2 regions of the Arthrobacter sp. Rue61a genome follow, and region 2 is predicted to be linked to the other one. Evidence: riboswitches for the same ligand, from Rfam matches in the RefSeq annotation. Region 2 holds a riboswitch; the other holds the start of a gene.
The links. Region 2 has a riboswitch for cyclic di-AMP ahead of ARUE_RS21960 (M23 family metallopeptidase). Riboswitches for the same ligand answer to the same signal wherever they lie in the genome.

Region 1: it holds a riboswitch for cyclic di-AMP, as region 2 does, so the genes downstream of both, ARUE_RS01925 (NlpC/P60 family protein) here and ARUE_RS21960 (M23 family metallopeptidase) in region 2, are expected to answer to the same signal.

What each region holds. Positions count from the first base shown of each region.
Region 1 is NC_018531.1:398,107-402,296, reverse strand. It holds gene ARUE_RS01935 (universal stress protein) at 1-843, opposite strand, end outside; gene ARUE_RS01930 (NAD(P)/FAD-dependent oxidoreductase) at 1,262-1,954, shown strand; gene ARUE_RS01925 (NlpC/P60 family protein) at 2,181-2,975, opposite strand; cyclic di-AMP (ydaO/yuaA leader) riboswitch at 2,979-3,146, opposite strand; gene ARUE_RS01920 (copper resistance CopC family protein) at 3,321-3,953, opposite strand; gene ARUE_RS01915 (NCS2 family permease) at 4,068-4,190, shown strand, end outside.
Region 2 is NC_018532.1:47,742-51,931, reverse strand. It holds gene ARUE_RS21965 (TrkH family potassium uptake protein) at 1-685, shown strand, start outside; gene ARUE_RS21960 (M23 family metallopeptidase) at 698-1,516, opposite strand; cyclic di-AMP (ydaO/yuaA leader) riboswitch at 1,520-1,694, opposite strand; gene ARUE_RS21955 (SURF1 family cytochrome oxidase biogenesis protein) at 2,040-2,897, opposite strand; gene resB (cytochrome c biogenesis protein ResB) at 2,887-4,190, opposite strand, start outside.

The DNA of each region.
Region 1 (4,190 bases), on a different replicon from region 2:
CAGAACATCAACGGGGGAACCATCCCTGAGTTCCGTTTCCATGGGCAATGAAGGGAAATGGCTTCTGAGCCAATCAGCCCCGGCGTCCAGCTGGACTTTGATATCCGCAAACAAGGCATCCCGGTCCAAGGGTGCCGGAACCCATGCCAGGGAACCGCTGTACTGAGGTACGGCACAAATCACCCGGAGTTTCGCGCCCATGCGCTGTGCTTGCTCGGCAGCTTCGAGCACGGCCACGCGGGCCTGCTCGGAACCGTCCACGCCTACGGCAACCACATTTTCCACAGTACGTGGGCCAGCCTTGGCATGTTCAGCCTTGATGTGTTTGTCCTCAGTGCTTTCACCAAGGCGATCGGCACAGTAGAGCGGGACTGTCACCGTGGGGCATTTGGCGTGGGCGGGCAAAGCGCTGCTGACCGAGCCAAGCAAACGCCCAACAAATCCGCCGCGACCCCTGCTCCCGAAGACAAGGAGTGCGGCCTCGCTGGAAAGATCCAACAGGACACCAGCGGCGTCGCCGTTCTCGACAGAAGCATCGACGTCGATGGCATATCCGGAGACCTTATCCAGGGCCTGCCGAACGATCGCATCCGCGCCCTCGCGAATCACGGAATCGTCAACTGTTGCGTAGCCGCCATCCAGCCCGGATGCGGCAAAGATGGGCACGGAATATGCCGTGACGATATGTAAAGGAAGGCGCCGACGTTCAGCCTCCCGCGCGGCCCAAACCAAAGCACATTGCCCGTGCTCTGAACCGTCCACTCCGACCACGATGCCACCTGGTTCCACAGCCTGATCCTGGCCGTCCTGTGGCTCTTCACTGTGTCTGCCGTGCTGGTCCATGGGGGCCTGCCTCTCCACCTACTGCTTGATGTTCCGGCTATTCTGCCAGAGGTTCTCCTCGTCGGATTGCCTCACTGTTTCATTGTCAATGGCCGGGGCAGGAGAAACCCGGAAATTTCTCCTCCCAATCCCAACTATTCTCGGTCGGCAGTGGCGAATCAAGGCGACATCGGGCTATGTGCATAACGGTCCGGGCTCGGTTCCCGGCCTTCCACATTGCGCTCCGGACGAACACACAAAACGCGGAGTCGCGGAGGCTATCCATGGCCGAAAAAGTTCGGTAGTGTTCGAGTCACCGAATGGCCGGCGAACATGTTTCACACCACACACTCCGGCCATTTATTTGCGGCCGCTTGGGGAACTCGGACGCGATCCCACGCGATGCCGTAAGGCACACACGTCAAGGAGGAACCAAGCAGTGTCACTCACGCCTGATTCCGCCACGGAACGCACCACCACCGTGGTCATCGGAGCCGGCCTGTCCGGTTTGGCAGTTGCCAGCGAGCTCAGCCGCTTCGGCGTGGGCTCCATCGTCGTAGACGGGTTCGGTGCACTGTCCACCACAGGTCCTTCTGTTCACACCGGCATGCTTCAACGCACCGAGGTGGCCGATCCTACCGCCATGCAGGAACGCAACGAGATCCTCCGTCACCTGCGGAACTACGCCGCCAACCATCAACTAGACGTTCGCAACACCACCCGCGCCGTACGCCTCGATTTCCTGGGGGCGGACCCCTCCCGCCAGATCGGGTACGGACTGGCGGCCAGCATGACCACGGCCGGACTGAGAACAGGCCTCCACGCATCCGGCCCCCTCGAATCCACTCCACGCCAGTGGGCAGTCCACACAGCCAACGGCGTCCTCCTGGCGGACCACGTAGTAGTGACGCGTTGCGCCCAAAGCCAGTTACGCCGCATGCTCGCCGAACTTGGAATAGCCGTTGGCCAGAACTTCGCGGCCGCCATGCGGGCGGTGGGGATGCACTTGGTGGGCGTTGGGGACCTGATCACCCCGTCTCCCAAGGAAGTGCTGCGGCAAGCCAAAGCAGTGGGCCAGGCAATCTCCACCAAGGTAGCCCTGCCGGCAGGTCCCGGCATCGCCATCGCCTAGCGTCATCGCCGTCGCCTAGCCCCCGGCACCGCCATCGCCTGGCTGGTCATGTCCGGCAAACACAGGCCACCTCACCAACACAAGCCACCTCACCAACGCAGGCCAGCAGAACCGCCGTCGTACTTCCCGCGCTGGACTTTTATGAACAGAACTTAACGCCAAAAACCGGCGCCTCCCAAGACGTTAATCTTGGGAGGCGCCGGTTTTTGAACTGAAGCGTGAGGCTTTATGCGCCAGCGCGTACGTAGGTCAGGGGACCCGTTGCGGTCAACCAGCTGATCGGGTGGATGCCCGTCTGGTTGCCGTTGATGCCACCGCTGATTGCCTGGCCGTTGCCGATGTAGATGGCAACGTGGCCGGACTGGACGATCATGTCACCGGGCTGAGGATCGCTGACGACCTTGCCGTAGTTCATGAACTGCATGGGACCGAGGTCGCCTACCGGGATGCCTGCGGAACCAAGGGCCTTCTCGACCATGGCGGTGCAGTCCTGGAAGATGCCGATCTGTGCGTAAGCCGAGGCAACCATGGCTGCATTGACGCCGCCAACGGCGGGGGCAGCAGCTACGGGAGCAGCGGCAACCGGTGCGGCAGCCACGGGAGCAGCAACCGCAGCCTGGGCGGCGACGGGAGCCGTTGCAGCAGCGGTGGTGACAGCTGCCTTCTGGACTACGGGAGCCTCAACAACGGGAGCCGGCTTTTCGATGACCGGAGCTGCTACGGAAGCAACAGCGGGACGCTCGAAGTTGACGGTAGCCGTTGCCAGAGCGGTAACAACCTTGGTGGGTGCCTCGGAAACGGTCTCAGCGACCGTTGCGGGGCTGGAGTCGCGCTGAACCGGGGCCTCAGCTGCGTGAGCAGCAATGGAACCGGTCAAAACGAGGCCCGAGGCTGCTGCGATAACAGCTGCCTGACGGCCAGCGCCGGAAGCGTTGCTGGCCACTGCCTTCGAGATGGAGATGAACGGATTAGGACGTACGCTGTCCGCCTTACGACGGCCGCGAAGAATGCGTGAAGACATGAAAGAGCCTCTCCCGATGCCTGCGAGGTTAGCTGTCGGATTCGGATGGGAGTCACCCGGCCACTATCCCCCGCTGTTCAGCGGAAGCTTCGTGACTTCACCCCAAGGCACGCTCGAAAGCGGCCTAAATTGGGTTCCCCGTCTCTGCCGTAGGTTTGTCTGCGAACGGATTCCGGACTGCGGCAGAGCTAGGCAATCAGGCCGGAAGTGCCCGCTACGTGGAACAGGCACAGGTACTACCGTACGCGATGATTCCGTCGAAGTCACATTTAAGTAACGGGAAATGGGTCTCTGGCGTGTCGCGGTAATCGTTTCGAGATATTCGCAGCTACGTAGAAAACCGCGCTATTCCGCGGGAGTATCGCCCTCGGGGTCGTTTGAAGCTGCCAGCTTCTTCCGTGCGGTAACAGCAACATAAATAACGAGACCAACAGCAACAACAGCCAACCCGACGATGCTCCACGGGAAGGGCTGGGAGGCATCAGCGGCCGGCTCGCTGGCGCCCGTCCCCGGTGCTGCGGTGCCCGCCGTGGGTACTGCGGCTGAGGGAGCCGAGACCGACGGTGAGGCCCCAGCCGGGCCGCTCGCCGTCGTCGTGCTTCCTGCGGCGGCCGTGAACGTAAAGGTGCCCTCGATGGGGTGCGAATCGGAGCTGACCACACGCCAAACCACCGTGTACTCCCCTGCGGGGGCGCCTTCGCGGAGCTTCTGAACGGCCTGGTTGTCAATGATTTCCACCGGGCCGTCCGCCCAGTTCTCGCCGCCGGCCGTCACAGTGACTCCGGAACCAATCGCGAGAGGGCGGTTGTTGAACGTGATGGAGACCGACGCCGGGACTTCCGCCACGCTGGCACCGTTGGCTGGCGCGGTTGATTCGGCGACGTCGTGCGCGGACGCCGGAGCCGCGGAAAACAGCAAGGCGGACGCAAAAGCAAGAGCAGCGACGACGGCGGCCAGAAGCGGGCGGATGGTACGCATGGGGCGGTTTCTCCTAGTGTTGGCTTCCTTACAGACTAGGCGAATCGTTCGGAGGGCCCGCACCGGACAACATAGGATTTGAGAGCAAACTCCCCTCGATCCCCGGAGACCTTCATGCTGAAACAAGGTTCTGCAGTAGACCGCTACTTCAAGATCTCCGAACGCGGATCCACGTATTCTCGGGAAATTCGGGGCGGGTTCGCGACCTTCTTCGCCATGAGCTACATCGTGGTGCTG
Region 2 (4,190 bases):
GAACTGGAAAAAGTGGAACCTCCACACCAAGCTCACCATCGAGGTCTCCTTCATCCTGCTGGCCGTCGGAACGCTCCTGTGGGCACTGATGGAGTGGGACAACGCCAGGACCATCGGCACCATGGACCTGGGCGATAAGATCACCCACTCGCTCTTCGCCTCCGTCATGACCCGCTCGGGCGGTTTCAACCTGGTGGACCAGAACCAGCTCGAATCCACCACGATGCTGCTCACCGATGCCCTCATGTTCGCCGGCGGCGGCTCAGCCTCCACGGCGGGCGGCATTAAAGTAACCACCATCGCGGTCATGTTCCTGGCCATCGTGGCAGAAGCCCGCGGCGACGCCGACGTCAAAGTCCATGGACGCACCATCCCCCAGGGCACCATGCGGGTCGCCATCTCCGTAATCGTCGCCGGCGCCACACTCGTCTCGGTGGCCGCGTTCCTGCTCCTGGCGATCAGCGGGGCCTCCCTGGACCGGGTCCTGTTCGAAACCATCTCGGCGTTCGCCACCGTGGGACTGAGCACCAACCTCAGCGCGGAACTGCCTCCATCGGGGGTGTACGTGTTGTCGGCGCTGATGTTCGCCGGCCGCGTCGGCACTGTCACCCTGGCCGCCGCGCTGGCCCTGCGCCAACGAAGCCAGCTGTACCACTACCCCGAAGAGAGACCGATCATCGGCTAACCCGGGGAAGGTTTACATCCAGCCCTGCGGATTCACAGTCTGACCGTTCAGCAGCACCTCGAAGTGCAGGTGGCAGCCGGTGGAGTTGCCGGTGGTACCCGCCGCGGCAAGCCGCTGGCCGGCGGTCACCGTCGCACCGACGGAGGTTTCGATGGCCGCGAGGTGGTTGTAGGTGCTCTTCAGGCCGTTGCCGTGATCCACCACAATCCTGTTACCGCCACCATAGGCGGACCATCCAGCCTCCACGACAGTTCCGGCACCCGCGGCGAACACGGCGGTCTGGCAGGCGGCCACCAGGTCCAAACCGGTATGCAGCTCCCCGGTACCTGAGATCGGGGAGGTGCGGATGCCGAACGGGGAAGCGACCGACATGCTGGCCAGCGGTGCGCCGATACGGGCAGCGGAGGCAGCCGGGGCGGCAACGGCGGTCTTCGGGGCGGCGGCCGTGCCTGAGGCAGCGACCTGGGTCTTGGCAGGTACCGGCAGCGGGGCTTGCTGGGTTGTCACTGCGGGGCGCTCGTAACTGATCGAAGCCCCAGCCGAGGCCTGCACGGGCGCCGCGGCTGCCGGTGCGACCGACGCCTGCAGGGCAGGGGCGGTGCCGGCGGGTCCCGGGCCGGCATGGGCGGCGGTGAGCGCGGCGGTCAGTATCGCGGCGACGCCCAGGGTAGCGGCAGCGGTGACCTGTTTGCGCCGGCTCACGCCCTGCCCGGGGCCTGGCAGGACCCGGTGCCGGGCCGTCGTGGGCGAAGTCGTCGGGGCGGCGGTGCTGGCGGCGAAGCCGGAGGCTGGTTTTCGGCGGCGGCCATGGGGGGACACAGAAGAAGGCAAGGGGGATCCTTTCGGTTCGCCTGCGAAGTTAGCTGTCGGGTTCGGGCCAAGGAAAAATGCCCGGCCGTGCCCGGCGGCCATCAGGCCACCGACATCACGGCTTCACCCCAAGGCAGGCTTGCTGCCGATTCTGGGTCCTCCACCCCCGCCGTTAGAAAGTGATCGTCGTTTGATGCCACCGGCGGGGCTCAGCGTGAGGCATCAAGGGTTTTAATACAGAAAAACCTGTATTAATGGTAGCCGGAAAGCGCCGTCGTTACAATTTCGTGACACTACGCCTGGGGGCTCTGGCCGTGGCCGGGCTTTGATGCCACTTCTGCGCCAGTAAATACGTGACGATATCTTCAGATGTGCAGCCAACCGATCAACGACCCCCGGCATCCGATGGTTCCCGGGCACCACGCCGCCGTCCGCGGCAATCCCGGAGGACGCGCAGGAGCAACGGCGCCTGGCCGGTGACCTGGTGCCGGGCTCAGCGCGGCTGGCCCGGAGCCCCTCCGTCCGGCACCTCGCCGCAGGGAGGTCAGAGTCCCATCGAGTCCAGCAGCGCGTCTTCTTCCTCGGCCCGGGAGCGTTTGCGCGGGGAGGGAGCGCGGGGTTGGCCAATGATGCCGCCCGGGTCCGGGGTTTCGTCGGGGGTGTCCCGTTCCTCGCGGTTGATGCGGGCCTGTTGACGTGCCATGTATCCGAAGCCCACGAACGCCAGGATGCCGAAGGTGATCCACTGCAGGGCGTAGGACAGGTTCGAACCTTCCTTCACCGCAGGCGGGGCAAGCTGCTGCGGGACTGCGGCAGGCTGTGGGGACTCAGAGGCCATGACTCCGTAGCTGCCTGCCAGCAGCGGGTACCCCAGCTGGCTCCCGTAGTAGGGCAGGTCGATGCTGGCCAACTGGCCCTCGGGGGCGTCACGGCCAAGATCGGGCTCGGAGGGTTTGATCCGGATGACTGCGGAGACTTCTCCCGCTGGTGGGGCGGGCACGGCATCGGGGTATCCGGGCCGGATGTTGCCGATCGGCAGCCAGCCCCGGTTGATCGCGATCGTTTCACCGGAGGTCAGCCGGAACGGGACCACTACCTCGTATCCGGCAACGGAGTTGTTGGGACGGTTCCTGACGATTCTCTGGCCCTCGGCGAGGTATCGTCCGGACACTGCAACCGTCGTCCACTTCGCGTCGGGGTCGGCGGCGTCGAAGTAGGCGCGGGCATCCTGAAACGGCACCGGGGTTTTGTCGTAGTTCTGCTGGACCCGGCGGATTTCGGCTACGGTCTGATTCCGGCGCTCCATCTGCCAGTTCCCCAGCCCGATGCACGCTGCGGCGAAAAGTGCTGCCAGCAGCAGCCAACCTGCCCACCGCCAGGACAGAAGGAACCTATACGCCACCCTGTTCCTCCTGGAGTTGCCATTGCCGGACCAGCAGTGCGCGGATGGCCGTCGCCTCGGCGGTAAGGCGGTGGTCTTCTCCGCGGGCCAGCAGGCCGTATTCGACCATCGTCCTGCCGTCCTCGTGGGTGCCGGTGCGGACCCATACCCGGCGCCGGTTCACATACAAGGAGACCATGAGGCCGGCCACGGCCAGCAGCGAAAAGACCAGGACCCAGCCTTGGGCGGGGGTACTGCGTACATCCACGCCGATGTAGCGTTTGAGCCCGTCGAAGCTGATGCTGCCCTTACCCTCCGGCAGTGTGTAGCTGCCACCTGGGGCCAGGGTGATGCCGCCGGCGGGCAGGTCCCTGCCGTTGAGTTGGGTCAGCTTGGCCACGTCCAGAACGTACACGTTTTGCGGCGCTCCGGTGTCCAGCCCGAGGTCGCCGTAGTAGGAGTTCAGGCTCAGTTGCGGGTTCAGGGGGTCCGGGTCGAAGCTGTAGGACACGCCTTGGTCGTTCTTGATGGCCGAGGGCAGGAAGAACCCGACAAAGCCCAGCTGGGACGGTGCGGCATCCGGGACCTTGAGCACCACCGAAGAGGTGTAGACGCCATCGTTGGGGATGGAAACCACGGGCCCGCTGAAGGCGGTTTTCCCGGTGCCGTCCTTGACGGTGACGACCGGTGCGTAGCCGTTGCCGACAAGGAATACGCCGGTTTCACCGAAGTAGACCGGTTCGTTGACTTTCAGGGTCTGTTCCCGTGCCGGGGACTCTGTTCCGTCCTTGGTGGTCAGCTCGGCGGTGAAGTCTATTGGCTGGCCGAACTGGCGGGATGATTCCCTGTCGAAGCGGACCTCGAAGCTCTTCAGCGTGACGGCGAAGGGATCCAGCCAGGCGGTGTTGAAGTTGGTTCCTGGGGTGAAGGCATCGTAGCTGACCAGGGTGTTGACGAACGTTCCGCCTTCGATGAGGATTTTCTGTCCGCGGTAGCCGAACATCCCGCCGATGGCCACACAGACCAGCACGCCGATCAGCGAGGTGTGGAACACCAGGTTTCCGGCTTCCTTCAAAAAGCCCCGCTCGGCGCCCAAGGACGGCCGCGGCCCGTCTGCGGCCCTGACTTCCACGCGGTAGCCGCGCTTCTTTAGAATCCCGGCGGCGTCCGTTATCGCGGCGGCCGCGGTGATTCCGTCCCCGGCGGGCAGGATCAGGGTGCCGTACTCGGGCAGGCGGGAGAGCCGTTTTGGGGTCCGCGGCGGCTGGGAGCGCAAGGCTTTGTAGTGGGTGCGGGCCCGGGGAACGACACAGC